4 regions of the Enterobacter ludwigii genome follow, and region 1 is predicted to be linked to each of the others. Evidence: predicted binding sites of a transcription regulator. Region 1 holds the regulator's gene; each other region holds the start of a gene.

Region 1 (7,364 bases):
CGGAACTTGTCGCCGGTGCTGGAACCTATCAGCGAATTCAGATAGCTCCAGTCATCGGCCAGCCGCGCGGCCTCTTCAATATGCTGCATGAGCGCCAGCTGGTGCTGACGGTTATCGCTGTCCTGTTTAAGCTGCTGGCGGATTTCACCCTGATGAGTGGTGTTCTCCCGAAGCTGTTGCCCGAGTTGCTGTAGCTGCAACTGCAGGGTTGGCGCGTCGAGTTCCAGCCCTTCCGGTCGCTGCGTCTGATGAGCCTGCAGCTGCTGGTTTGCCTGTGCGAACAGCGCGGTTGCCTGCTGAAGCTGGTTTTCCAGGGTCTGCTTACGGTGTTCAAGACGGCGGATGGTCTCTTCATCAAGCAGTGCAGCCAGAAAGGCCTCCCGATCGGCGAAGCAGCTTGCGGTCAATGCGGCGGTAAAATGCGTCGTGGCGTGCTGCAGTCGCTCGCTTTCGAGGCTTTCCTGCTGTTGCAATGTGGCAAGCTGGCTCTGAAGAGAAACGCATTCGTCGTGCGTTTCGCGCCAGTTATCAGGAATGGCCGGTTCGGTTTCTGTGTCGTTTGTGGCGGGCAGGGTGTCGAGCAGCGGCATCAGAGCCGTCATGCGCTCCTGCATGACGCCATGCTGAGTGTGTTTTTCCTGCCACTGTGCGAACTCGGTTTCTCGTTCGTTCAGCCAGGCAGCCTCTGTGCCTTCTTCCGGGACGTTGAGTGACAGCGTCAGCAGGGTCGTTTCCAGCGCCTGGCGCGTGGCCGTCAGCTGCTGTTGATACTGACGCGCCTGCGCGTCCTGTTCATTCAGCTGTTGCTGCAGCGTCAGACGCTGGCTCAGCTGGTAAAGCTGACGCTCATACTGCTCTTGTTCGTTCATCCACGGGGCAATATCTTCCTGAATATTCAGAGTGATATTCAGGGACGCGCAAACGGATTGCCACTCTTTAGTGAGCGCTTGCTCCTCCTGAGAGAGCGTCTGAGCGTCGTCTGTCTCACGCTGGATCTGCCGGGTCAGGGCATTCACCTGGCCGAGAACTAACAATCCTTCCTCTTTAAGCGCAGCGACCTCTTTGGCTAACTGGTCGCGACGCTGCTGGTTGGCACTCAGCTCCAGCGCCTGATAGGCAGTGACCGCCGGGTGCGAGGTTGAGCCGCACAGCGGGCAGGGCTGTCCCGCCTGCAGCTGCGCACGCTCTGCCTCCAGACTTTTAATCTTCTCTTCCTGTCTGCAGAGCGTTTCAAGATCCAGATAATGCTGGTTTTTCTCTTTGTACTGCTGGCGACGCAGCGTCAGCGTTTCATTGAGTTTTACCTGCTCTGCCTGGGCTTTCTGCAGGCTTTCACCGCTCTGGCGCAGACGCTGTTGCAGCGGCAGATAACGGGCCTGAAGCGACATCAGCCGCTGGCGGAAAGTCCGTGACTGAGCCTGTTGCTCCATCGCCACGCTGACCTCGTCAGCCGTGAGCGTCAGGGCGTTTTCCGGCATCTCTGTCAGCTTCTGGCGTAATTCAGCAATGCGCGTGGAAAGCGTGGCGATCTGATGTTTATCGCGATTCAGCTGTGCAAAATGGGCGCGCCAGCCTGCTATCTCCTGGCCCCACTGACGATAACGCTCGTGCTCTGCCAGCCACTGTGCCAGCGCCGTAAGGTCGGTCTGCAGTTGTGCATGGCTACGCTGGGCCGTATTACGGATACGCGAGCGCAGCGCGGTTTTTGCTTGTAAGCGAGCATTTACTTCAACAATGCGCTGCTTCGTTTGCCCCAGCCGGGTGGTTTGCTCTTGCTGGCTGTCCCACAGTGGTCGCAGCTGGGCGGCGGGGTGAGCAAGCTGGAGCGTTGCCAGCTCGGGCGCAGCCTCGGTCAGTGCCTGTTGCGCCTGTTGCTGCAAGGTGGCAACGCGCTGCTGCTCACGTATGAGCTCGTCATTGCGCGTAAGCCACTGAAAATCTTTCTGTTGATTCTGCTGTTGCGCCAGCAGCGTTTTTTCTTCGTCAGTAAGTGCCTGCAAACTTTGCTGTAACTGCTGCTGTTGCTCTTCACTCAACAACACGACGCCTGCAGCCTGTGCTTCATACACCTCAAGGGCGTTACGTACGGCTTTGTGTTTCTCAAACACCATGGCGGAAATCTGACCGTAGATCTCGGTTCCGGTCAGTTCTTCCAGCAGTTCGGCGCGGTCGGAAGGTCTGGCATTGAGGAAGGCGGCAAATTGCCCCTGAGAGAGCAGCATTGAGCGGGTAAAACGGCCATAATCCAGCCCGGTGAGGGCGGCCGTTTGTTCCAGTTTATCCGACACTTTGTCGGCCAGAATTTTACCGTCCTCACAGCGTGCCAGCTCGACGCGTGGGGCCTGAAGATTACCGTCGGGCTGATTTCGCGCGCGGTTCTGACTCCAGAAAGCGCGATAGGCAATACCTTTGACTTCAAACTCAACTTCGGCAAGGCATTCGGCCGTGTCGCGCGTCATCAAATCGTTTTGTGCCTGGGAGACTTTCTGCAGACGCGGCGTTTCGTGATACAGCGCCAGACAAATGGCGTCGAGCAGGGTCGTTTTCCCTGCGCCGGTAGCCCCGGTAATCGCAAACAGTCCGTTGCTGGCAAACGGCTCCGCGGTAAAATCGATTTTCCACTCACCCTTCAGTGAGTTGAGATTTTTCAGACGCAGGCTGAGGATTTTCATGCGTTTTCTTCCTCATCGTTCAGGGCATGCAGGGTGTGCGTAAACAGCTCGTTCAGCCGTGCGCGTTTCGCGTCGTCAATCTCCTCGTGGGAGAGCCGGCGTTCAAAGACCTCTTCCACCCTGAGTTCGCTGAGCGTTTCGCGCTGAGCGCCGAGCAGAATTTTCTCGCGCTGCTCGCGGCTGCGGCGCACCAGCAGCACCTCTACCGGCAGGTCTTCCGTGAGTACCTGAATTTTACGCTGTACATCATGCAGGTAGTCGGCGCTGGCGATCTCAATATCCAGCCAGACCGGCGGGTTTTGTTCCACGCCGCGCCACTGTTCAAGCTGGGCGGTGATGGCGTCCAGATCGCCTTTCAGCACCGCCAGCGGCTGGGTGACGGGCACTTCCAGCGTGTCAACGGCGCTGAGCTTGCCGTCGCTAAAGCTCACCAGATGGACACTTTTGGCTTTGCCGGTCTCATCAAAACTCAGCGAGATGGGCGAGCCGCAGTAGCGAATGTGCTCGCAGCCGCCGATAACCTGCGCCCGGTGGATATGCCCGAGGGCAATATACTCCGCGGGCGGGAAGTTTTGTGCCGGGAAAGCATCCAGCGTGCCAATATAAATGTCACGCACCGCGTCGCTTTTGCTGGCCCCAACGGTGGTGAGGTGCCCGGTGGCAATCACCGGAATCGCCTGGTCACCGCGAAGGGCACAGGCCTGGGCATGCTGCTGGTGGTAATAGTCGGTGATAGCCTGCAGCAAATGCTGCTGTTTTTCAGCGCCGGAAAGCCCCGCCTGGCTTTGGACAATATCGCGCGGGCGTAAAAATGGGATCGGACACAGTACCGCACCCGGCGTCCCGTCGCGCTTTTTCAGGATCTGCGGCGCATGTCCTGCGCTGGCCACCACGGTAGTATTGAGGAACGCCAGAATATCGCGGGATTCATTTAACGTTGCGACGGAATCATGGTTGCCGGCAACAATCACCAGATGACAGCCCGTTTGCTGCAGATTGACGACAAAACGGTTATATAACTCGCGCGCATAGCTGGGGGGCGAGCCGGTATCGAAGATGTCACCCGCTACAATAATGGCGTCTACCTCATGAGAGCGGGCCGTATCCAGCAGCCAGTTCAGGAACGCTTCGTGTTCAGCCGCCCGGCTTTTGCTGTAAAAATTTTGACCCAGATGCCAGTCAGAGGTGTGTAGTATGCGCATTGCTGATCCGTGGCGAAAAAGAGAAAGCAGGATTATAAACTGTCAGGGAACAGAAAATAACCGCTGTAATAAAACAACAGTTTGCCCTTTATAGTGGTACTGTTTTTCATAAATCTGTCATAAATCTGACGCATAATGACGCCGCATTACAAACTTGTAACTTAAATAAGATAAAACAGGGCAAAGTATGGCGAGACGTATTCTGGTCGTAGAAGATGAAGCTCCGATTCGTGAAATGGTGTGCTTCGTGCTCGAGCAAAATGGCTTCCAGCCGGTTGAGGCGGAAGATTATGACAGCGCGGTGAACCAGCTGAATGAACCCTGGCCCGATCTGATTCTGCTCGACTGGATGTTGCCTGGCGGCTCCGGGCTGCAGTTTATCAAACACCTGAAACGTGAAGCGCTAACCCGCGACATACCGGTTGTGATGCTCACGGCGCGCGGTGAAGAAGAGGATCGCGTACGCGGTCTGGAAACGGGGGCGGACGATTACATTACCAAACCGTTCTCACCGAAAGAGCTGGTTGCCCGCATTAAAGCCGTGATGCGCCGCATTTCACCGATGGCGGTGGAAGAGGTGATTGAGATGCAGGGACTGAGCCTTGACCCTACCTCACACCGCGTCATGACCGGTGAAAATCCCCTCGATATGGGGCCTACCGAATTTAAACTTCTGCATTTCTTTATGACTCACCCGGAGCGCGTATACAGCCGCGAACAGTTGCTGAATAACGTCTGGGGAACTAACGTGTATGTCGAAGACCGGACGGTTGACGTACATATCCGCCGCCTGCGAAAAGCGCTGGAACTGAGCGGCCACGATCGCATGGTGCAGACGGTCCGCGGCACGGGTTATCGTTTTTCAACCCGTTTCTGAACAATGACAGGAGTGTGACGCGTGCTGGAACGTCTGTCATGGAAAAGGCTCGTCTTTGAACTGATCTTATGCTGTATTCCGGCCTTCATTCTGGGGGCCTTTCTTGGATATTTGCCGTGGTTTCTGCTGGCGTCGGTTACCGGGCTTCTGATCTGGCATTTCTGGAACCTGCTGCGCCTCTCGTGGTGGCTGTGGGTTGACCGAAGTATGACGCCTCCGCCGGGAAGCGGAAGCTGGGAGCCGCTGCTGTACGGTCTGCACCAGATGCAGATGCGTAACAAAAAGCGGCGTCGGGAGCTGGGAAGCCTGATCAAACGCTTCCGTAGCGGCGCTGAGTCGCTGCCGGATGCTGTCATTCTGACGACCGAAGAAGGGACGATCTTCTGGTGTAACGGCCTCGCGCAACAGCTGCTGGGCCTGCGCTGGCCGGACGATAATGGCCAGAACATCCTCAACCTTCTGCGTTATCCCGAGTTCACGCTGTACCTGAAAAAGCGTGATTTTACCCGCCCCCACAACCTGAAGCTCAATAATGGGCGCCATCTGGAAATCCGTGTGATGCCTTACAGCGACCAGCAGTGGCTGATGGTTGCCCGTGATGTCACCCAGATGCACCAGCTGGAAGGGGCGCGACGCAACTTCTTTGCCAACGTCAGCCACGAATTACGCACTCCGCTGACGGTGCTTCAGGGGTACCTGGAGATGATGCAGGAGCAAACGCTGGAAGGCGCGCCGCGCGAGAAAGCGTTGCATACGATGCGTGAACAAACGCACCGTATGGAAGGGCTGGTGAAACAGCTGCTGACGCTCTCGAAAATTGAGGCCGCCCCCTCGCTGGCATTGAATGACACCATTGATGTGCCGATGATGCTGCGGGTGGTGGAGCGCGAAGCGCAGACGTTAAGCCATAAAATGCATCAGCTGACCTTCGAGGTCGACAACACGCTCAAGGTGCTTGGCAGCGAAGATGAGCTGCGCAGCGCCATTTCCAATCTGGTGTATAACGCGGTGAATCATACGCCAGCGGGGACGGATATCGTGGTGCGCTGGCAGCGCACGCCAACGGGCGCTGAGTTCAGCGTAGAGGATAACGGGCCGGGGATCGCACCTGAACACATCCCGCGTCTGACCGAGCGCTTCTACCGGGTGGATAAAGCGCGCTCACGGCAGACCGGCGGCAGCGGTCTGGGGCTGGCTATTGTGAAACACGCGGTGAATCATCATGAAAGCCGTCTCGATATTCAAAGCACGCTGGGTAAGGGAACCCGCTTCAGTTTCGTTATCCCGGAACGATTAATTGCCAAAAAGATCGCCTGACGACAGGCGTGTCAGTTTACCTTTCCACGGGCCAGCGTTTGCTGGCCCGTTTGCTTTGCAGTCAAGCGAAACGCGGCTGAATATTATACGGCTGGCTGTTTTTTGTTCGCATGATTAGCCATGGGTTTTTCTTATAATTAGCGTATTGTGCTGATCTGATTTTTGATGCTGGCATATTGTTCTGGTTTCACGATCCCATCTTGCCTTTAAACGTTATAAGCGTTTAAATTGCGCCCCAGATACTGTCATACCGACTGTATTTGCGTGGTAAATCGAAAAACTATTCTTCTCCACGCCAGGACGGGAGCATATCCCGCTGAAATTGAGCAAATTTTCCGCTGTATCGTCCCGTCAGGGATAGCGAAAATCTCAATGTTTTCAACACCACATCCACAGGCAGTAAGGTTTTATGACCCATCACTTAAAATCGCGTGACATCATCGCGCTGGGCTTTATGACATTTGCGCTGTTCGTTGGCGCAGGCAACATCATTTTCCCTCCAATGGTTGGCTTACAGGCGGGTGAACACGTCTGGACCGCTGCGTTTGGTTTCCTGATTACTGCTGTGGGTCTGCCGGTACTGACCGTCGTCGCGCTGGCGAAAGTCGGTGGTGGCGTTGATAGCCTCAGCACCCCGATTGGCAAAGTGGCCGGCATTCTGCTGGCGACCGTCTGTTATCTGGCCGTTGGCCCGCTGTTTGCGACCCCGCGTACCGCGACCGTATCCTTCGAAGTGGGGATTGCCCCGCTCACTGGCGATGGCGCGATGCCGCTGTTTATCTACAGCCTGATCTACTTCGCGATTGTGATTCTGGTTTCCCTCTATCCGGGCAAGCTGCTGGATACCGTGGGTAACTTCCTGGCTCCGCTGAAAATCGTGGCGCTGATTGTGCTGGCGGTTGCGGCCATCGTCTGGCCCGCAGGCCCGATTAGCGATGCGATGGACGCCTATAAAAACGCCGCGTTCTCCAACGGCTTTGTGAACGGCTACCTGACGATGGATACGCTGGGCGCAATGGTGTTTGGTATTGTTATCGTGAATGCCGCACGTTCCCGCGGCGTAACGGAAGCGCGTCTGCTGACTCGCTACACCATCTGGGCTGGCCTGATGGCCGGTGTGGGGCTGACGCTGCTGTACCTGGCGCTGTTCCGCCTGGGCTCAGATAGCGCCATACTGGTCGATCAAAATGCCAACGGCGCGGCGATCCTCCATGCTTACGTACAGCACACCTTTGGTGGTGCGGGTAGCCTGCTGCTGGCGGTACTGATTTTCCTGGCGTGCCTTGTCACCGCCGT
Region 2 (7,364 bases), 450 kb from region 1:
ACGGGAGAGAGCAACCACTAAAAAAATGACAGCCTGCGGCTGTCATTTTGCTTTTACTTAGGAGGCGGCGATAAACAGATCGCGCAACTGATGCAGCTGGTCGCGGATTTGCGCGGCCTCTTCGAATTCGAGGTTCTGCGCATGCTGCATCATCTGCCCTTCCAGTTCGTGGATTTTCTGCTGCAGCGCTTTTGGCGTCAGCTCGACGGTATCCGGCTCAACCACTGAACGCGCTTTTCCGCGCCCTTTCGCTTTGGTCTTCGCAATGTTCTGACCCAGCGCCAGAATATCCACCACTTTCTTGTTCAGGCCCTGCGGCGTAATGCCGTGCTCTTCGTTGTAACGCTGCTGTTTCTCACGACGACGCTCCGTTTCGCCAATTGCTTTCGCCATTGACGGGGTAATTTTGTCACCGTAAAGGATCGCTTTACCGTTAACGTTACGCGCGGCACGGCCAATGGTCTGGATCAGGGAGCGTTCAGAACGCAGGAAGCCCTCTTTGTCGGCATCCAGAATCGCCACCAGCGAGACTTCTGGCATATCCAGGCCTTCTCGCAGCAGGTTGATACCCACCAGCACGTCAAACTCGCCCAGACGCAGGTCGCGGATGATCTCCATACGCTCGACGGTATCGATATCCGAGTGCAGATAACGCACCCGCTCACCGTGCTCCTCAAGATACTCGGTGAGATCTTCCGCCATGCGCTTGGTCAACGTCGTTACCAGCACGCGCTCGTTGATGGCCGCGCGGATACGGATTTCTGACAGCAGATCGTCAACCTGAGTGGCGACCGGACGCACCTCGATAATCGGATCCAGCAGCCCGGTCGGACGCACCACCTGGTCAACCACCTCATCGCCCGATTTTTCGAGCTCGTAGTTGCCCGGCGTAGCCGAGACGTAGATGGTTTGCGGTGCCAGCGCCTCAAATTCTTCAAACTTCATGGGACGGTTATCCAGCGCCGATGGCAGACGGAAACCATACTCCACCAGCGTCTCTTTACGCGCCCGGTCACCGCGATACATCCCGCCAATTTGCGGGATAGTCACGTGAGATTCGTCGATCACCAGCAGACCGTCTGCCGGCAGGTAATCAAACAGCGTCGGCGGTGGCTCGCCCGGACCACGCCCGGAGAGGAAACGTGAGTAGTTTTCGATACCGGAGCAGTAGCCCAGCTCGTTCATCATCTCCAGGTCAAACTGGGTGCGCTGGCTCAGGCGTTGCTCTTCCAGCAGCTTATTATTCGCCAGAAGCACCTTACGGCGGTCTGCCAGCTCAACTTTGATCTCTTCCATCGCCTGCACGATACGCTCGCGTGGCGTCACGTAGTGCGTTTTCGGGTAGATGGTATAGCGCTGAACGACCGACTCGACGTGGCCGGTCAGCGGGTCAAACAGCGACAGGCGTTCAACCTCTTCGTCAAACAGCTCAACGCGCAGGGCGATATCGTCCGACTCTGCCGGGAAGATATCAATCACCTCGCCGCGCACGCGGAAGGTACCGCGCTGGAACGCCTGATCGTTACGGGTGTACTGCAGCTCTGTCAGACGGCGTAAAATAGCGCGCTGATCGATGATCATCCCCTGGGTCAGGTGCAGCATCATCTTCAGATAGAGATCCGGATCGCCCAGACCGTAGATAGCCGACACTGACGCCACCACCACCACATCGCGACGCTCAAGGAGCGCCTTCGTCGCCGACAGACGCATCTGCTCAATGTGTTCGTTCACCGAGGCATCTTTCTCAATGAAGGTGTCAGAGCTCGGGACATACGCTTCAGGCTGGTAGTAATCGTAGTAGGAGACAAAATATTCCACGGCGTTATCCGGGAAGAACTCTTTCATCTCGCCGTAAAGCTGAGCGGCCAGGGTTTTGTTTGGGGCCAGCACCATCGTGGGGCGCTGCAGATCGGCGATAACGTTAGCAATGGTAAACGTTTTGCCCGAACCGGTTACCCCCAGCAGCGTCTGGTGCGCCAGCCCATCTTCCAGCCCCTCTTCGAGACGTCGGATCGCCTCAGGCTGATCGCCGGAAGGACGGAATGCAGAATTCAATTTGAACGGTTTACTCATGGGCGACAACCTGATGACGTTATAAGCGGCAGGTGAGTAATTTTACTCGTTGCTGCCAGGAATGCCAGTAAAAAACACTGGATGAAAAACCAGTAGCATGTCAGGATATTTAGAGTACCGGCAGGGTGATTAGCGCGATAGTGGTCAAAATTTGGACCGTGACAACATAAAACACCAGTCAGGACGGGTTATCCCCAGAACTTTTTCTTTTTTAACATTTGTCAAGCCAGGTAATGATAGTTTTATGGCAACAGGTGACACTTTCATTACGGCAATTGCTTTTATCTAACCAATTAAATATTAAGCGATATTTTCTAAAGCCGCGTTTCGCGCCAATTTGGTCGTAACCCGCGTCTTCTCTCGCTTATCGCGTGTTTTCTAACTCTAATGCACATGGTTATCCACAGGAATAGTGGATAACTGCTTCCAGCCCGTGCAGACCGCCGCTCAGCAAATTCCCGACTTTTCCCACGAAACGGCAGCAAAAATTTTTTATAGCTATTTTTTGCTGATAAACAGTTGTGTCATTCATAACCAACCGATGCGATCTTGCTCACATTTCCACCATTTTAACCCTGCACCACAACTCATCACGTCCGGCACCGCGGATGTGCAAAGGGGGTAATCACACACCGCTTATCCAGGACAAATTCCTAAAAAAGCCTCTTTTTTAATCAATTTAGGGTTTCTGGCAGGAGTTTTGCACATCCCACAATGAGCCTCATCCACACAGATTTTTAAGGAGAGAAAGATGTTGAGTCTGCGTGCAGTTAACCAGTTTTACGGAAGCCAACATACGCTATGGAACGTGGATTTAGATTTTCCCAAAGGCATGTGTACAGGCGTTGTTGGCCTGCCGGGGATGGGCAAAACGACCCTGATGAATTGCATCGCCGGGAAAGTGCCTGTCGACAGCGGCACCATCATCTGGCACGAAGCCGGTGCACCGCCGCGAGATTTGCTTAGCCAGACGCCAGAACCTTTCGCTGGCCCGGGAATAGGCTATGTCCCGCAGGACAGGCGGATTTTCTCCCAGTTAACCATTGATGAAAATCTGCATATCGCCATGCGCGCGACAGGGAAACCAGACCCTGAAGCGAAAAGTGACGTTTACGACCTCTTTCCGGAACTCTATGCGCTGCGACAAACCCGGGCCAACACGCTTTCGCCAGACGACCAGTATCAGCTGGCGCTGGCCAATGCGCTGGTCATCCGTCCGCGGATGCTGATTCTGGATGAACCGATGCATGGCGCGGGCCACAGCTTCGCCCAGAAGCTGAGCCAGCTGCTGGTGCGGTTAAACCGGGAACTGGGAATGACGGTGTTGTTAGCTGAGCAGCAGCTGTCGTTTATCCGCCGGGTCGCGGAGCGCTTTTGCATGCTGTATCGCGGGCGTAACGTGGCCCAGGGCCACGTTAACGAGCTGGACGACGAGCTTATCGCACACTGGATGTCGCTGGAGGCAAGACGCTGAGATCGAGGTAATGCCCGGTTTCAGCGCACCCGGCAGTGTCAGCCAGCCACGGGATCTCCCCAAGAAACGGCGCAGGAATCACCCGCTTCAGCGTTGCCAGATACTCCTGATGTCGCCTGCCCGGCGCAACCACGTCGTTGGCTATCCAGCCGGCCAGGCGCAGCCCGGCCTGCTGAACGGCCTGGGCAGTCAGCATCGCATGGTTGATACAGCCGAGTTTGACCCCTACCACCAGAATTACCGACAGCTGCTCGATTTGCACCCAGTCAGCAAAGGTCTGGTCCGCCGAAAGTGGCGTAAACCAGCCACCGGCGCCCTCCACCAGTACCCAGTCAGCCTGGCGTTCAAGGGCGCGTAACCCGGCAGAAAGCACGGCAAAATCAATCGGGCGACCTTCATCGGCGCTGATAATATGCGGTGAGGTGGGCTCGGCAAAGGTGTACGGATTCACCGCTGAATAGGCAAGTTCAAGCGTGCTGTTGCGCTGGAGCGCCAGCGCGTCGGTATTGCGTAACCCGTGCGCCGTCATCTCGCTGCCGGAGGCGACAGGTTTATATCCGGCGGTGGTTTTTCCCTGCATGCGCGCCGCCTGCAGCAGCGCTGAGCTGGCAACCGTCTTGCCCACTTCGGTATCTGTTCCGGTGACAAAATAACGTTCAGTCACGTTCAATAATCCCATGAAAAAGTTGATATGAGAGCGGGAACTGCCCCCGCTGCTGCGGCCACGCCAGCTCCAGACGCTGCAACTGGCCGCGGGTAAGAGGTTTCTTTTCACGCCCCGCATGCAGATGGGTCGCGCCAATGCCCTTCAGGGAGCGCATGGCGCTGAAGGCATCGTCGAAATTCAGCGTAATGGTCTGCTCAGCACAGCGATAGCGCCATCCCGCCAGCGCGTGGATGACCTGCTCGTGCGGCAAAAAACGGTTAGCGTGAGGTTGTTCATCCACCGCTTTCCACGCCTGATTGAGCTCCGGTAAAGAGCTTTCCAGCAGCGTGGTGAAGGCCACGCATCCACCCGGGCGCGCCACGCGATAAAGCTCGTTTAATGCCTGCGGGAGACTACTGCACCACTGTACCGCCAGATGGCTCCAGACCAGATCAAACCGCGCATCCGGCAGCGGAATGGACTCAATATCGGCAACCAGATAGTGGTGCGCGGCCTGCTGCTGACGGGCCTCCTCGAGCATATCGGGCGACAGGTCGATAGCCGTCACCTCGCTGCCGGCCGCACGCCAGTGTCGGCTATTGGCACCCGGCCCACACCCGGCGTCCAGCACCTGAGGGAACCGGGTCTCGTTGAGTAAAGCAAGCAGCCCCTGCGCACTCTGACGCTGGAGTTCATCGTGCTGCGAATAGCTGCGCGCGGCCCGGCCAAATGCCGCCGCGATCGCCTGTTTATTCACGGGTGTCATGCAGCGCCTCCAGAAGTGCCTCGATATCCTCTGCTTCGTGCGCCGCCGTGAGCGTCAGACGCAGCCGGGCAGTGCCTGGCGGTACGGTTGGTGGACGAATAGCCGTCACCCATATCCCCCGCTCGCGAAGCGTCTGCGCCAGCGTGAGAGCCAGACCGTTTTCCCCCACCATCACCGGCTGGATTGCGCTCTGCGAATCGGTGCTCTGGAACGGGAGATGGCGTAACCCCTGGCGAAAACGCCGAATATGTTCCGCCAGACGCGCCCGTCGTTCCGCGCCTTCAGCGCTGCGGATCACCGCCAGTGATGCAGACAGCGCCACGGCCTGTGCGGGCGGCATACTGGTGCTGTAAATGAGATGACGGGCGAACTGCAGCAGATAGTCGGCGACAGACTCGCTGCACAACATGGCCGCCCCGCTCACGCCAAAACCTTTCCCGAAAGTCACCACCAGCAGTTCCGGCTTCACGTTTTGCTGATGGATGCTACCGCGCCCTTCCTCACCCATCACGCCAATACCATGCGCATCATCAACCAGCAGCCAGGCGTTTTGTCGCTGCGCCGTCTCATGCAGCGGACGCAGCGGTGCACTGTCGCCGTCCATGCTGAACACCCCTTCTGTGACCACCAGCTGCTGTCCGGTGCAGGGCTTATCGAGCAGGCCAGCAAGCTGAGCCGCATCGTTATGGGCAAAGCGGCGGAGCTGCGCAGGGCTTAAACTTGCCGCTTCCAGCAGCGAGGCGTGACTTAAGCGGTCGGCAACAATGCGGTCGTCCTTGCCCATTAGCGCGGTGATGACCGCCTGGTTGGCGGCAAAACCTGAAATGAACAGCAACGCACGCGGATACCCCAGCCAGTCGGCAAGGGCCTCCTCCAGCGCCTGATGCGCCGTGGTGTAGCCGCTGACATGCCCCGAGCCGCCGCTGCCGACGCCAAACCGCTCCGCCCCCTGCTGCCAGGCGCGGACGATTGCCGGGTGCTGGCTCAGCCCGAGATAATCATTGCTGGAAAAATTGCAAAACTGCCGGCCCTCGCGGGTGAGAAAACGGCCTGCGCCGTTTTCTACTACGTTGCGAACGCGAAAGGCATCTGCCGCCCGCCGTTCTTCGAGCGCAGAATGGATACGTGCCTGCCAGGTCATACGGTTGCCGCGTTGTAGAACTGGTCAGTATCGGCGTTGAAAATCTGCTGCTCCAGCTGCTGCTGTTGCTCGTTATCCCCCGTCAGGACGTCGGTCTGATGCGGGTTCAGCCCCAGCTTGCGGAACAACTGGACGTCTTTGTCCTCTTCCGGGTTCGGGGTGGTCAGCAGTTTGCAGCCGTAGAAGATGGAGTTGGCCCCGGCCATAAAGCACATCGCCTGCGTCTGTTCGCTCATCTGTTCACGACCCGCCGAGAGGCGCACGTAGGAGGTTGGCATCATGATTCGCGCCACCGCAATGGTGCGGATAAAATCAAATGCATCCACGTCTTCGTTATCCGCCAGTGGCGTACCTTTAACTTTCACCAGCATGTTGATCGGCACGCTTTCCGGCGGCGTGGGCAGGTTCGCCAGCTGCAGCAGAAGACCCGCACGGTCTTTCACCGTTTCGCCCAGCCCCACAATCCCGCCTGAACAGACTTTGATGCCGGCGTCACGCACTTTATCCAGCGTATCGAGACGCTCCTGATAGGTCCGCGTGGTGATGATATTGCCGTAAAATTCAGGGGAGGTGTCGAGGTTGTGGTTGTAGTAATCCAGCCCTGCTGCGGAAAGGCGTTGCGCCTGCTCTTCGTTCAGCGTGCCAAGGGTCATGCAGGCTTCCAGCCCCATCTCTTTCACCCCTTTCACCATCTGCTCCAGATACGGCATGTCGCGATCGTGCGGGTTTTTCCATGCCGCGCCCATACAGAATCGGGTTGAGCCTGCATTTTTCGCCTTACGGGCGGAGTCGAGCACCTGCTCCACTTCCATCAGACGTTCAGATTCAAGCCCGGTTTTATAGCGCGCACTCTGCGGGCAGTATTTGCAATCTTCTGGGCATGCGCCGGTCTTGATCGACAGCAGCGTACTGACCTGCACATGGCGTGGATCGAAGTGCTGACGATGCACCTGTTGGGCTTCAAACATCAGCTCAAGGAAAGGTTTATTGAATAATTCAGTAACTTGCGACATCGTCCAGCGTGCGTGGTGAGCCATGGGGCTTCTCCAAAGGGTTTTGTTAATTTTCAGATCGGTTTATACTCGTAAACCTAAAACTTTTCAAAATGGTTTACAAGTCGATTATGACCCAGGACGATCTCGCCTTCGACAAGCAGCATATCTGGCACCCTTACACTTCCACTACCCGCCCCCTACCCGTTTACCCGGTCGCCTCGGCTCACGGGTGCGAACTGACCCTGAGCAGCGGTGAGTCGCTTGTGGAC
Region 3 (7,364 bases), 2.4 Mb from region 1:
AGTCTCGCCAACTGAGCGTGACCTTAAGCGAACAGTTCACCGGCGGCCTGCTGGCGCTGCAGCTGTCGCGCGCCAGTGCGCCGCTGTTAGCCAGTGAAGTGGTGCCGTTCCAGCAGGAAACGCTGGCGCAGACCGCGCGCTGGGCTTCGGAAAGAAGGGTGAAACATTTTGCTGGCCTGGCGCTGTTTGTGGGGGGGCTGGATGAGGAACATCTCAACTTTGCGCTGGCGACGCCGGAAGGCACGTATGCTTTGCGGGTTAAAATGAGCATTACCCGCCACAGTCTGGCGGTACGTCAGGAGGTCTGCGCTATGATGGCGCTGAACATGCTGCGCCGCTGGCTGATGGGTAAAGAGGTGGCCAGCGAGCACGGCTGGATTAATGTTGTCGAATCGCTGTTTGTTGAGTGATGTCTTTGCCGAGGCGTTTTGCCCCGGCACGGTTTAACCCAGCGCCTTCGCCAGCAGAGTGATCGGATGCTCGCAGCGCTTGCTGGTAGACATCTCTATCTGCCACTTGCAGGTTTCGCAGTCGGTGACCACGATATCTGCGCCGCTCTCTTCAATCTGGCGAAACAGCGGGGCGCCGATCGCCTGTGACGTTTCGTAGTTTTCTCGCTTAAAACCGTAAGTGCCCGCAATGCCGCAGCAGCGCGAGTCCAGCACCGTCAGCTCCAGCCCCGGAATGAGCCGCAACAGCTCAAGCGTATAGAGCGACCAGCCCATTTTCTCCATATGACACGGTGTGTGATACACCACTTTCAGCGGTAGTTCCCGCAGCGGCAGCGTCTGCCCGCTGTCCAGTTTGCGCCACAGGAAACGCGTCGCCAGCTCAATGTGCTCGCGCAGACCGGTGTTATCCACGTCCAGCAGGTGCGGATACTCATCACGCAGGGTGAAGGTACAGGTGGACGAGGTGGCCAGCACCGGAATTCCTTTATCAACGATGGCCTCGCGCAGGGACGTGACGTTGCTTTTGGCTTGTCTGCGCGCCTTATCGGTAAAACCGTTGGCAATCAACGGCACACCGCAGCACTTCTCTTTATTCAGGAGCTGCACGCCGGTCCCCATCGCGTTGAGTACCTTCAGCAGATCTTTTCCCAGTTGCGGGTGGTTATAGTTGACATAGCAGCCGTGGAAGAACGCGACCTGATCGGTGTACTGCGCCTGTTCCGCTGCCACGGATGTATACCAGCGCCGGAAGGTTCCGTGAGAGTATTTTGGCAGGCTGCGGTGGTGGTCTATCTTCAGCGTCGCATCCAGCAGTTTTCGCACCGGCTTGAGAGACGTTGCAGCATTCACCAGCGGGGCAAAAGGCGTGGAGACACTGCCCATCAGGTCGGTATGACTCAGGATCGCATCGCGCAGGGACGGCTTTTGCGTGCTGTAACGCGCGCGGGCTCGCTGGATGATATCGCCGATCTTCACGTCCGACGGACAGGCCACTTCGCAACGTTTACAGTTGATGCAGTATTTCAGCGCCTCATCGTACAGCGCACCGTCTTTCAGACGCAGGCGCTCGCCGTCAGGCCCGGCCTGTTTCGGGCCCGGGTAGCGCGGATTCACACCGCTGACCGGGCAGACGGTGGTACAAACTGTGCATTTGATGCAGCTTTCAAACCGGGTATCGTTCATTGCTCAGCCTCCATGCGCTGGCCAATTTGCTCTGCCACATACAGCGCCGTGATGGCGCAGACCCCGCCGCCGCAACCCTGAGCGATAGGATCGTATCCCCCCAGAAGAGAGCCAATGGCATAGAGATTACTGACCGGCTGACCAGAAAGTTGCGGGTGCAGTTGCTTATCGACAATCACGCCGAACTGCTGCCAGGGTTGCGGGGTGAAGAAATCACTCTGATACCAGTCCGCGCGGGAGGGCGTTTGCCGGACATCCAGTCCCATAATGGCCTCCTGGATGCCGTCCCGACGGCTCAGCAGCCCGTTGCTGAAGAAACTGCCGCTTGCCAGCACTGTATAACGCGCGCGAAGCGGAATATCAGCGTGATTACGCGTCCAGACTTCGCTCACCGAGCCATCCGTCAGGGTGATTTTTTTCACCTCGTCACCCGCCATCCACACGCCACCCTGAGCGATAAACCGCCGCTGAAGCTGGGTATGCAGGCGAATGCCGGGGACAGAAGGGGGAAGCGTCGGCAGCAGGCCAAGCGAGCAGGGCAGGCGATCCGAGAGCCAGCGCCAGAGCCGGTTGTCGCTTAAGCCAAAGCAGGCGGGCATAAACAGCGTGTCGCAACCTTCGGCAAGCGGCCGGAGCGCGGCATACAGCAGCGGCCATTTATCGTCGTTGTCGAGAAAACGGGCAATATTCACCGCGCGAAACTCGCTCGGGTTGTCGCGCAGGACGTCAAGCTCAGGAAGCTCTATCTCAGCCGTTTGTGCATTCACGCCCTGACGACAGAGCGATGCCGCAGCGAGGTGGGGCTGAAAATCAAGAAAACCGCTAATACCCACGACCAGGACCCGTCCTGCGTTAAAGGGGGCAACAGGCACCTCTTCCGGGCTGAGCCAGGCAGAGCGCAGGGTGCCGAGCGGGGTAACCCGATGATGATTTTTCCGGGCGTTACCCTGCAGCCGTGCGCCACACTCGGCCAGAAGGGTTTCGGCTTCATGGGCGAAGCGGTCGACGGTGTCTCTGCCCGTCAGGTTATAGGGATGCTCTGGCGGCAGGGCATCGCGATATGCCTCATCCAGCAGATCCAGCGAACCCGACGAGAAGTGCAGTGCGCTCTGGCCCCGGGTAATGATGGCGCAGCGCAGCCCCTGCTTCGTTAGCCTGATACCACAGAGCAGACCCGCCAGCCCACCACCGACAATCACGGTATCAAATTTCATCCTGTTGCTCCTTCTCAAGACCGCACAGCCCCTGGTAGACCCAGCGGGTAAACTCGCTTTCACGCAGGGCATCACCCCAGGCGACAGGCTGAATGCCTTTCCAGCGTTCGTTCAGGAAATCACTGAGTTGTGCCAGCGACTGGGTGGCAGTGGTGGTATGAAAACGTTGTAACAACCCGGCGGCACGGCAGGCGCACAGCTCACCCTGGCAGGTGCCCATGCCCACGCGGGTGCGCCGACGTAAATCAAGCAGGCTGTTGACGGTCAGATTCTCCACGGCGTATTGCACTTCACCCGCCGTGACGGCTTCGCATTCACACACCAGGCTACGGCTCAGCCGTCCTTCCCCCAGCCAGACCGGCGTGCGGTCTCCGTGGCGATAAATGGCTGAACCGCGCAGGGGGGCGGAAAGGGAGATGATTTTTTGCAGCGTTTTCTCGGTGGACTGACGCGAGCCGGGCAGAGGTTGCTCTGCGGTCACACACCGTTCGCTATTACCCAGCTTGCGGCAGACGGCATCGGTTGCCCATTCGGCCATCAGGCGGTAGGTCATCAGCTTGCCGCCGGTGATGGTGATAAACCCGTCCAGGCCATCGCGCGCGGCGTGGTCGAGCAGCACGATGCCACGGCTGACGTTGCGCCCGCTCGGGTCGTTATCGCTCGCCACCAGAGGGCGCACGCCGGCATAGGCGCGAAGAATTCGGGTCTGCGCCATCACAGGGGCCAGCTTTTCCCCTTCGCGCAGCAGGATATCCACCTCGTCGGCGGTCACGCGGTTGTAATCAATCTCGCTATAGTCCACGTGGGTTGAGGTGGTGCCGATAAGCGAAATGGTATCGCCCGGCACCAGGATGTCGGCATCAGAAGGTTTGCGGCAGCGGTTGATCACGTGGTTGTTAATGCGGTGGTCGAGGATCAGCAGCGAGCCTTTTGCCGGGAACATGCGCACAGACAGCTCGGCGTACTCCGCGATGCGTTGCCCCCAGATCCCCGCCGCGTTGACCACCACGGCGGCGTACAGTTCGCCATGCTCCTTATACTGCGTATCAAAAACACGTACGCCGCAGACGCGGTTCCCTTCCCGGATAAGCCCGGTCACTTCCTGCCCGGTCAGAACCTGTGCGCCGTGTTCACGGGCGTCCAGCATGTTCGCGGCGGTCAGGCGGAAAGGGTCAACCGTACCGTCCGGGACCTTCACCGCGCCGATAAGGGCCGGGTTGACAGACGGTTCCAGGCGACGCGCGAGTTCGGGGTCGATGACGTCAGCCTCAATCCCTGCAGCGCGGCAGGCGGTCACAAAGGTTGGCTGAAATGAGAGATCGTCTTCGGGAAGCGTAATGAACAGACCGTTGGTCGGTTCAATGCAGTGGCGGGCAATGCGTCTGAGGATCTGGTTTTCAGCAATGCATTCCCGCGCGGATTCGGGGTCGGTCACCGCGTAACGGGCACCACTGTGTAGCAGACCATGATTGCGCCCGGTTGCGCCCGTCGCAATGTCATGGCGCTCCAGAAGCGTGACGCTCAGCCCACGCAGGGCGCAGTCGCGTGCGATGCCGGCGCCGGTCGCGCCACCGCCAATGATAATCACATCGCTGTAGCGAGGATCGTGAATTGTCATTGTTATCCCTCTGTGTTCGTTTTTTACCATTTAGCCACATCAAAACTGTGGTTTGTTTGATTTCGAACATAAACGAACGAAATTCGAAAGTGAAACGTGATTCCATGCGCTTTTCTGCGCACATTGTCATATTTCTGTAACAATTTGTGCGTTGATTCACAGTAACAATCACCGTGATTTCTTAACATCGCCGCCTCTCTGGAGTGTGGGGCAGTTAAACCCCTGTAAATTCAATACCTGGCCACGGAGGCTGTCATGCTCAGTATCTTCAAACCTGCGCCGCATCGGGCGCGTCTGCCAGAGGCAGAAATTGATCCGCTATACCGTCGTCTGCGTTGGCAAATCTTCCTGGGGATCTTCTTCGGGTACGCGGCGTACTACCTGGTACGTAAAAACTTTGCGCTCGCCATGCCGTATCTGGTGGAGCAGGGCTTTTCTCGTGGCGATCTGGGGTTCGCGTTGTCGGGGATCTCTATCGCCTACGGTTTTTCCAAATTCATCATGGGTTCAGTGTCCGATCGCTCGAATCCACGCGTGTTCCTGCCTGCGGGTCTGATCCTGGCGGCAGCGGTGATGCTGTTCATGGGCTTTGTGCCATGGGCAACCTCCAGCATCGCCGTGATGTTCGTGCTGCTGTTCCTCTGTGGCTGGTTCCAGGGAATGGGGTGGCCGCCGTGCGGGCGCACCATGGTGCACTGGTGGTCGCAGAAAGAGCGTGGCGGCATCGTGTCGGTGTGGAACTGCGCGCATAACGTCGGTGGCGGTATTCCACCTCTGCTGTTCCTGCTGGGGATGGCGTGGTTTAACGACTGGAAAGCCGCGCTTTATATGCCTGCCTTTGGTGCCATTCTGGTGGCGGTTATCGCTTTCGCCCTGATGCGTGACACGCCGCAGTCCTGTGGCCTGCCGCCGATTGAAGAGTACAAAAACGACTATCCGGATGATTACAGCGAGCAGCATGAAGAAGAGCTGACGGCCAAACAGATCTTCATGAAGTACGTCCTGCCCAACAAACTGCTGTGGTATATCGCGGTGGCCAACGTCTTCGTGTACCTGCTGCGTTACGGCATCCTCGACTGGTCACCTACCTATCTGAAAGAGGTGAAGCATTTCGCGCTGGATAAATCCTCCTGGGCTTACTTCCTCTATGAGTACGCCGGGATCCCGGGGACGCTGATTTGCGGCTGGATGTCGGACAAAGTGTTCCGGGGTAACCGTGGTGCGACGGGCGTCTTCTTTATGACGCTGGTGACCATTGCCACCGTGGTTTACTGGCTCAACCCGCCGGGTAACCCGTCAATCGATATGGCCTGTATGATCGTCATCGGCTTCCTGATTTACGGCCCGGTGATGCTGATTGGTCTGCATGCCCTGGAGCTGGCGCCGAAGAAAGCGGCAGGTACGGCGGCCGGCTTTACCGGTCTGTTCGGTTACCTTGGCGGTTCGGTCGCGGCGAGCGCCATTGTGGGCTACACCGTTGACTTCTTCGGCTGGGACGGCGGCTTTATGGTGATGATTGGCGGTAGCGTGCTGGCGGTGCTGCTGTTGATTGTGGTGATGATTGGTGAAAAACGTCATCACGCCGAAATGCAGGCGCGTCGTCAATAAGGAGAAGGCTGATGAAATTAACTTACGTAGCAACGGGCCTGCTGCTGGCGGGCCTGATGACAGGCTCAGCGCTGGCTAACGAGAAAATGGTTATCGCCCATCGCGGCGCAAGCGGCTATCTGCCAGAGCACACGCTCCCGGCAAAAGCGATGGCCTATGCGCAGGGGGCAGATTATCTCGAGCAGGATCTGGTGATGACCCGTGACGACCAGCTGGTCGTCCTTCATGACCACTATCTTGACCGCGTGACGGACGTGGCTGAGCGTTTCCCGGCCCGCGCCCGCAAAGATGGTCGCTACTACGCCATTGACTTTACGCTGGATGAGATTCGTTCGCTGAAGTTTACCGAGGGTTTCGAGGTTGAAAACGGCAAGAAGGTGCAGGTCTATCCGGGACGTTTCCCGATGGGTAAATCTGATTTTCGCATTCATACCTTCGAAGAAGAGATTGAGTTTGTTCAGGGACTGAACCACTCAACCGGGAAAAACATCGGCATCTACCCGGAGATAAAAGCGCCGTGGTTCCACCATCAGGAAGGGAAGGACATTGCCGCGAAGACGCTGGACGTGCTGAAAAAGTACGGCTACACCAGCAAGCGCGACAAAGTCTATCTGCAGTGTTTTGACGCCGCTGAGCTGAAGCGCATCAAAACCGAGCTGGCGCCAAAGAGAGGGATGGATCTCAATCTGGTACAGCTGATTGCCTACACCGACTGGAATGAAACTCAGGAGAAACAGCCCGACGGCACGTGGGTGAATTACAACTACGACTGGATGTTTAAGCCGGGCGCAATGAAACAGATCGCGCAGTACGCCGACGGTATCGGACCGGATTACCATATGCTGGTGGCGGAAGGCTCAACGCCAGGCCACGTCAAGCTGACGGCAATGGTGAAAGAGGCGCACGCCAGTCATATGCAGGTTCATCCGTATACGGTGCGTGCGGACCAGCTACCGGCTTATGCGACGGACGTAAACCAGCTGTACGACGTGCTGTATAACCAGGCCGGGGTGGACGGGCTGTTCACCGATTTCCCCGATAAAGCCGTGCAGTTTTTGAAGTAAAAGAAAAAGGGCCGTAAGGCCCTTTTTTATGTCGCCCGGAGGGGCGGTTTACATCTCAATCTCTATATCGCCTTTTGCCCGGCAGCAGCAGGGCAAAATTTCACCTTCGTTGATGAAGGCCAGCGGTTCGGTCAGCCAGTCCACTTGTCCGGCGACTAAACGGCAGCGACATGATCCGCAATAGCCTGAGCGGCATTGATACTCCACTTCAACCTGATGCGCCTCA
Region 4 (7,364 bases), 2.0 Mb from region 1:
TTATCACTCGCAGCACTCGCTTCCGGAACGACGTCGTAGCCGTACAGAACTGACGCTTAACCAAAACCTGGGAAATAACCTCGGCTACCTCTCCTCCATGCTGGTGAGCGAGGAATACCACACCAGCAAAAAACGCACCACCTCCGCCACGCTGGGCTATGGCAATAGCTGGAACGGGATCAGCTATAGCCTGAATTACAGCCATCACCTGAACGTGACGAAAGAGGATAACCAGCGTCGCTATAACCAGGACAATCTGTTCAGCCTGAGCGTGAGCGTTCCCCTGGACAAATGGCTCCGCTCCGCGCGCGCCGGTTACTCATTTTCCGCAGCTGAAAACCGCGCGCCTGGTCATAGCGTTTCCCTGAGCGGCAGCGCCCTTGAGGACAATAATCTTAACTGGAGCGTACAACAGAACATCAACCCAGGCAGCCAGGCAAACAGCAGCGATGCATCGCTTAGCTATAGCGGACGCTATGCGCAGGTTGGCGCCGGGTATGGTTATAGCCGGGACGCACAGCGACTGAATTATAACCTGCGAGGGGGCGTGCTGGTTCATCCGCATGGCGTCACGCTGGCGCAATCGCTGGGTGAAACGGTCGCGTTGGTTGAAGCGCCGGATGCGGCAGGCGTCAGCTTGCGTAACCACGCTGGCGTAAGCACCGACTCCCGGGGCTATGCCGTGGTGCCTTACCTGGCGCCTTATCAGGAGAGCACAATCCAACTTCGTCCCGACACGCTCCCAGATGATGTTGAACTGGAAAGCAATAGCCATAAGGTCGTTCCCACCCGGGGAGCCATCGTTCGGGCACGTTTCAGCACGGCGGTAGGTAAACGCCTGATGATGACGCTGACAAATTCGCAGGGCAAACCGATCCCCTTCGGCGCCGTTGTTTCTCAAAACGCCATCAGCAGCATTGTGGGTGATGAAGGCAGCGTATTCCTGACCGGGATGGCGGACAAAGGGACGCTAGACGTAAGCTGGGGTAAGAGGGCCGATCAACGATGTCAGGTTCACTATCAGCTTTCTGGCCAGGAACCCACGATTAGCGGAATTGTGCAGTTAATGCAGACCTGCAAATAGCCCGTTAATAAATTAAGGAATTGAATATGAAAAAATTAGCGTTAGCTGTGTGCCTGGCAGTAGGGGGATTAATAGGATCACCTGCCTTTGCTGCTGTCGAAGGGAGCTGTTGGCCGACATCAAACTCAGGGCAGGCGGCAGAATTTATGATTAATAAAAAACTTACGGCTGACCATATACCCGGCGTGGTACAAAGCGATTGGAATAATGGGGAAGATTTCAGGGGAACTTGCTTTTGTAGAGATTCATCCCAAAGAGAAAGCGTACACTTTAAGTTTACCAGTAACGTGCTGAGCGCGGGAAGTGGTAAACCTAATGGCGATTTTATTTACTATCCATTTGATAATGAGAAAGGTATTAATATTGGTTTTAAGGTGGGCATTGGTGGAAGTGTTGGCCACCCTGTCCCCGTTGATCTGCAAAATAATACGGGTGTCAGTAATCAAAACAACATCAATTTCGACTGTGATGATGTCCATGAAGATCATCCATTTAACACAGGCACTGTCGGCACTGTCTCACTGGAGTTAACCAGGAACATCACAGGCCATCATGAATATCCTGAACGAGAGTTACTTACAATTTACGCTCGGAAAGCATCCGGAGCCTTCGACCTCACAAAACCGTTTGTTAAGCTCAAATTTGAATTGAGTATTACTATCCCACCAAACTGCAGAATTAATGGTGGAGAAGTCATTAACATCCCGTTTGGCGATATCACCGCTAATGAATTCACGCCTGAGGCCAGCAGTAAGCAAAAAAGCATTCCGCTCAAGGTTACCTGTGATGACGAAGCGGATGTCAGCAAGGCGAATATTAAATTTCGCACCTCCGATTTCAATGACGCGGGTTTAATCAGAACCCGTAATAAAGAAGGAGGGGAACGCAACGATGTAGGGATAAAACTAGAACACAACGGTAATAAAATTGATGGTAGCAGTTCGGCGATACCGACACAGGAGGGTAATGTCACGATTATAGCAACACCCGTGCAGCAAGGAGAAAAATCTCCAGAACCGGGAAAATTTGAAGCCACATCAACGCTGGATTTCGAGTTTAAATAGAGAAAAAACTTAACCCACTAAAGAAAGACCTTATTTCACTGTAACTCATCGCACTTTAAAAATGAGTTGCCGGATATTTAAAAATGGATTTGTATAAGGATATAAAACATGAAACTTAAAAATAAAACGCGTGTCGCACTTTACGTTGCAGCCTTAGTAGGTACAGGCTTCACGGCGTCACAGGTTATTGCCAGCGATATCGAACCCTACTCTGCACCTTTCGCCATCAAGGGTGAAAAGAGTAAAGATTATTTCGGTATGACAATGACCACGATCGGTAAGTTTTCCGATAAGGACAATGGCTCGCATATCGCGGGCGAAGATATTGTGATTACAGCCCCCTGGGGAGATAGCGCGAAAGGGCTTGCGTACGTTATTTTCGGTACCTCCGGCGGAAAAACCATGCAGGAAGTGAATAACGTAGGTGAATTCGATCCGCAAAACGCGCTTAAAATCTTCCACAGCAATAAAGCGAATAAGCCTGGCTCAGTGACGACAAAATGGATGGGCGTCGCGGTACGTAAAATTGGTGATATTAACGGCGATGGGTATGACGATTTAGTCATTGCCTCCCACTGGCATGATCAAGTCTATATTATCTGGGGCGGGCCACATCACCGCACGGGCGCACGTCTTTCTAATCAGATAGACCTCAATGATATCGACAATGGCGACTCTCGCCTGGGTATTCGCATCCGTACGGTAACTGCTTCAGGCTCTGCCAATACCGGTGGTTGGTTTGGCACCGCAGTCGGCCCAATTAAATATAAAAATTCTGCAGTGGCTAACAAGATGGTTGATCTCGCTATCGGCGATATCGAAGGCACAGGCGGACGCGGCGGCGCTGTCATTATCTATGGCGCCCAAAAGCCAGGCGACCAGTGGCAGAACATCGATATTAAGCGCAACAGCCTGGGCGACTGGGAGATCCCGGCCACGACTGGCGCCTATATTCGCCCGCAGATGACCGCCACCAACGGTCCGGATAAACCGCTTAATAACAACCTCGGTCAGCAAATCAGTGATGTGGGAGATATTAACGGCGATGGTTTCAGTGATTATCTGATCGTCGACCCGGAATCCGTCAATGAAGGCCGTGTTTCCGATAACAGTGGCACCAACGGACGCGGCACGGCGTATCTCGTTTACGGTAGCAGTTTCAACCAGGGGAATCTCGACATAGCCTCGTTAAATGCGACGCAAGCGACCCGTATTCACGGTATGGGGACGGCTTTCCTTGGTGGTCAGTCCGGGGGAGGAGAAGGGAGTAATGATCATAGCGCCTATACGCAGGACAAGCCCAATAACGGCACCATCACGCCATTAGGTAACCTCCTGAGTACTCACTATAACGCTTTTGCGATTAGCGCCCCTGCCGACATTGGCATCGATAAAAAACGCTCCGGGTTGGTCTGGATCATTAAAGGTAAGACTGATGGCAGTAAGTTGCCCTCCTCTTTGTTCCTCGATGCGGCGCATACCCGGCTTAACTACAACAAAAACTTTAGCGTACGAGATGGCTATGCTATCTACGCCGACAGACCTGGCAGCAAACTGGCAGGGTTCGGGAATAGCATTCTTGGTAATGTGGATTTGAACGGCGACGGTAAGAAGGATCTGGTGATTGGCGATCCGAATGCGCTGAACTCCAGCGGCACTCAGGTTGGGGCCGTGTATGTGATCAACGGCGGCAAAAGCCTTGATGATTATGCTGACGATGAAGGCATGATCAATATTAATACGCTGGTGAGTGAAGGCGTTGCGAAAGTCTACTGGGGTAAAAATCAGTATGAAAAATTCGGCGCCTCCATTGCCGCTGGCAACTTTAATGGCTTCACCCAGGATAGTCTAGCCATTGGTTCTTACCGTGATAACAGCTGGACGGGTAAAGTCACCTTCCGCATTGCGGATTACATCATACCGGATTAATTCTTACATCGCCTGAATGAGGTCACCGCCGGGGAATAGTCACTCCCCGGCATTTTAATGCATATTTTACAGCGCCTGCGCACACGCCCAGGCACTTGCCCATGCCCACTGGAAATTGTACCCGCCGAGCCAGCCGGTCACATCCATCACTTCGCCAATAAAATAGAGCCCCGGCACGTTGCGCGCTTCCATGGTGCGTGAGGAGAGTTCATGGGTGTCGACCCCGCCAAGCGTCACTTCCGCCGTGCGATAGCCTTCGGTGCCGTTGGGCTGCACCCGCCAGGCTGTCAACGTCTCAACCAGCACCGCCTGTTCGCGGCTGTTAAGCTGCTTGAGCGACACATCGGGGATCTGCCCCAGCACCTGCAAACATTCCACCAGACGTTTTGGCAACTGCATGGCCAGCGTGTTTTTCAGGCTTTGATTCGGGTGCGCCGCGCGTTGCTCGTTGAGGAAAGCCTCCAGGTCGCAATCGGGTAGCAGGTTAACCGTGACAAACTCCCCTGGCTGCCAGTAGCTGGAAATTTGCAATACCGCCGGGCCGGAAAGACCACGGTGGGTAAACAGCAGGTTTTCACGGAACACCGTACCGTCTTCAGCCGTAATGACCGACGGCACCGAGACGCCAGAAAGCGTCTGGAGCTGTTCCAGCAGGGGCTTATGCAGGGTGAACGGTACCAGCCCCGCACGGGTGGGCAGCACGTTCAGGCCAAACTGTTCGGCAATCTTGTAGCCGAATGGTGAAGCACCGAGCCCCGGCATGGAGAGGCCACCGCTGGCAATCACCAGGTTATCGGCGCTGACGCTTTCCCCGTTTAACTGCAGCGTGTAGCCCTGCTCATCGCGGGACACCTCCAGCACTTCCGTGCGCAGGCGCATCACCACGCCGCCCTTCTCGCACTCGGCCACCAGCATATCGACAATCTGCTGGGCGGAGTCATCACAGAACAGCTGGCCCAGCGTCTTCTCATGCCATGCGATACCGTGCTTACCCACCAGGTCGATAAAGTCCCACTGGGTGTAACGCGCCAGGGCCGATTTGCAAAAATGACGGTTCTGGCTCAGATAAGCTGCGGGTTCAACATAGAGATTTGTAAAGTTGCAGCGCCCGCCACCGGACATCAGAATTTTACGTCCTGGCTTTTTACCGTTATCCAGCAACAGCACGCGACGACCCGCCTGTCCGGCCATCGCCGCACAAAACATACCCGCCGCACCGGCGCCAATTACCACGGCATCAAACCTTTCCACGTCAAAATCCTCTTCGTTAACTGCCGCGGATTGTAAAGTTTCCTCTGTGGTCACACCAGCGCAATTAACCGAGATATCAGTCATATACTTGAAATATAAAATATATTTCTTTACCTAACGCCAACAAAGCCGAAGTTATATCAAAAAAAAGCTATATTTCACTTTGCCCGCCGCGCATTTGTCCTGGATAATGCGCCGCGTTCATGTCCTCAAAATGGCGTAACGTCCTATGCTACATTTGTTTGCTGGCCTGGATTTACATACCGGGCTTTTATTATTGCTTGCTCTGGTTTTTGTACTGTTTTACGAAGCGATCAACGGCTTCCACGACACTGCAAACGCAGTAGCAACGGTTATCTACACTCGCGCAATGCGATCGCAGCTCGCGGTTGTTATGGCGGCGGTATTTAACTTTTTTGGTGTTCTTCTGGGTGGACTGAGCGTTGCATATGCGATCGTGCATATGTTGCCAACGGATCTGCTTCTCAACGTTAGTTCTGGCCATGGCCTCGCTATGGTGTTCTCAATGCTGCTTGCTGCAATTATCTGGAACCTCGGTACCTGGTATTTCGGCCTGCCTGCATCCAGTTCTCACACCCTCATCGGCGCGATTATCGGTATTGGGTTAACGAATGCCCTCATGACCGGTACCTCGGTTGTTGATGCGTTAAACATCCCGAAAGTGCTGGGAATTTTCGCCTCACTGATTGTCTCCCCTATCGTGGGTCTGGTGGTCGCAGGCGGATTGATTTTCATCCTGCGTCGTTACTGGAGCAATACGAAAAAACGCTCCCGTATTCACCTGACGCCGGCAGAGCGTGAGAAGAAAGACGGCAAGAAAAAGCCGCCATTCTGGACGCGGATTGCCCTGATCCTTTCCGCTATCGGCGTTGCCTTCTCTCACGGCGCGAACGACGGTCAGAAAGGCATTGGTCTGGTAATGCTGGTACTGATTGGCGTCGCACCGGCGGGATTCGTGGTCAACATGAACGCCTCCGGTTACGAAATCACCCGTACCCGTGATGCGGTGAACAATGTTGAAATCTATTTCCAGCAACACCCTGAGCTGCTGAAGAAGGCAACCGGCGTTGACCAGTTGATCCCTTCTCCTGAAGCAGGCGCTACCACTGCGCCGGGCGAATTCCACTGCCATCCGGCAAACGCGATTAACGCGCTGGAACGTGCCAAAGGCATGCTGGGTAATATCGAAAGCTACGACAAACTGTCCGTTGAGCAACGTGGTCAACTGCGTCGCATTATGCTGTGCATCTCTGATGTCACGGATAAAGTGGCGAAGCTGCCAGAAGTGAATGCTGACGACCAGCGTCTGCTGAAGAAACTGAAAGGCGATATGCTCAATACTATTGAGTACGCGCCAATCTGGATCATCATGGCTGTCGCACTGGCTCTCGGTATCGGTACGATGATTGGCTGGCGTCGTGTGGCGACCACCATCGGCGAGAAGATCGGTAAGAAAGGCATGACGTATGCGCAGGGTATGTCCGCGCAGATGACGGCGGCGGTTTCAATCGGTCTGGCGAGCTATACCGGTATGCCAGTTTCGACCACCCACGTACTCTCCTCTTCCGTGGCAGGGACCATGATTGTTGACGGCGGCGGTCTGCAACGCAAAACCGTGACCAACATTCTGATGGCCTGGGTATTTACCCTTCCGGCCTCTATCCTGCTGTCGGGTGGGTTGTACTGGATTTCGCTGAAGCTTATCTAATCGGCAGAACGCGATAAAAAAGCGGGTCAGGAAACTGACCCGCTTTTTTTATGCTCAGTGCCAAATCATCAAGGCAATCATGCTGACCACAACCAGACCACACAGGGCGCTGGTTAAAATGAACTGACGGCGAAGACGCTCGCAACGGCGAATAAACTCTTCATCGTGGTGATCGCGATAGCGCTGGTAATAGATATACCCTACCAGACGCATCTGCTTGCTGGGCTGTCCGTGCGAGGTGAAGAACCCTCCACCGTCCACATACTGATAAAGCAACGGATCGCAACCACGAAGTACCACTAACAGC

What was found. Region 1 encodes PhoB, which activates phosphate uptake and scavenging genes when phosphate is short. Its sites were predicted from a motif close to CTGTCATAAAACTGNCNNAT; they were not measured.
Region 2: a site for PhoB is predicted at 2,305-2,324, ahead of uvrB (excinuclease ABC subunit UvrB). Genes of this name have one in related genera too.
Region 3: a site for PhoB is predicted at 4,590-4,609, ahead of glpT (glycerol-3-phosphate transporter). Genes of this name have one in related genera too.
Region 4: a site for PhoB is predicted at 5,406-5,425, ahead of pitA (inorganic phosphate transporter PitA). Genes of this name have one in related genera too.

Annotation. Positions count from the first base shown of each region.
Region 1 is NZ_CP017279.1:130,868-138,231, forward strand. It holds gene sbcC (exonuclease subunit SbcC) at 1-2,672, opposite strand, end outside; gene sbcD (exonuclease subunit SbcD) at 2,669-3,874, opposite strand; gene phoB (phosphate response regulator transcription factor PhoB) at 4,062-4,751, shown strand; gene phoR (phosphate regulon sensor histidine kinase PhoR) at 4,773-6,068, shown strand; gene brnQ (branched-chain amino acid transporter carrier protein BrnQ) at 6,478-7,364, shown strand, end outside.
Region 2 is NZ_CP017279.1:584,998-592,361, reverse strand. It holds gene uvrB (excinuclease ABC subunit UvrB) at 58-2,073, opposite strand; gene BH714_RS02760 (ABC transporter ATP-binding protein) at 2,825-3,547, shown strand; gene bioD (dethiobiotin synthase) at 3,510-4,211, opposite strand; gene bioC (malonyl-ACP O-methyltransferase BioC) at 4,204-4,959, opposite strand; gene bioF (8-amino-7-oxononanoate synthase) at 4,943-6,100, opposite strand; gene bioB (biotin synthase BioB) at 6,097-7,137, opposite strand; gene bioA (adenosylmethionine--8-amino-7-oxononanoate transaminase) at 7,224-7,364, shown strand, end outside.
Region 3 is NZ_CP017279.1:2,490,278-2,497,641, reverse strand. It holds gene BH714_RS11705 (nicotinamide mononucleotide deamidase-related protein YfaY) at 1-410, shown strand, start outside; gene glpC (anaerobic glycerol-3-phosphate dehydrogenase subunit GlpC) at 444-1,634, opposite strand; gene glpB (glycerol-3-phosphate dehydrogenase subunit GlpB) at 1,631-2,848, opposite strand; gene glpA (anaerobic glycerol-3-phosphate dehydrogenase subunit A) at 2,838-4,466, opposite strand; gene glpT (glycerol-3-phosphate transporter) at 4,722-6,074, shown strand; gene glpQ (glycerophosphodiester phosphodiesterase) at 6,086-7,138, shown strand; gene yfaE (class I ribonucleotide reductase maintenance protein YfaE) at 7,187-7,364, opposite strand, start outside.
Region 4 is NZ_CP017279.1:3,024,352-3,031,715, forward strand. It holds gene BH714_RS14270 (fimbria/pilus outer membrane usher protein) at 1-1,084, shown strand, start outside; gene BH714_RS14275 (fimbrial protein) at 1,111-2,148, shown strand; gene BH714_RS14280 (integrin alpha) at 2,257-4,077, shown strand; gene BH714_RS14285 (BaiN/RdsA family NAD(P)/FAD-dependent oxidoreductase) at 4,144-5,328, opposite strand; gene pitA (inorganic phosphate transporter PitA) at 5,558-7,057, shown strand; gene uspB (universal stress protein UspB) at 7,112-7,364, opposite strand, start outside.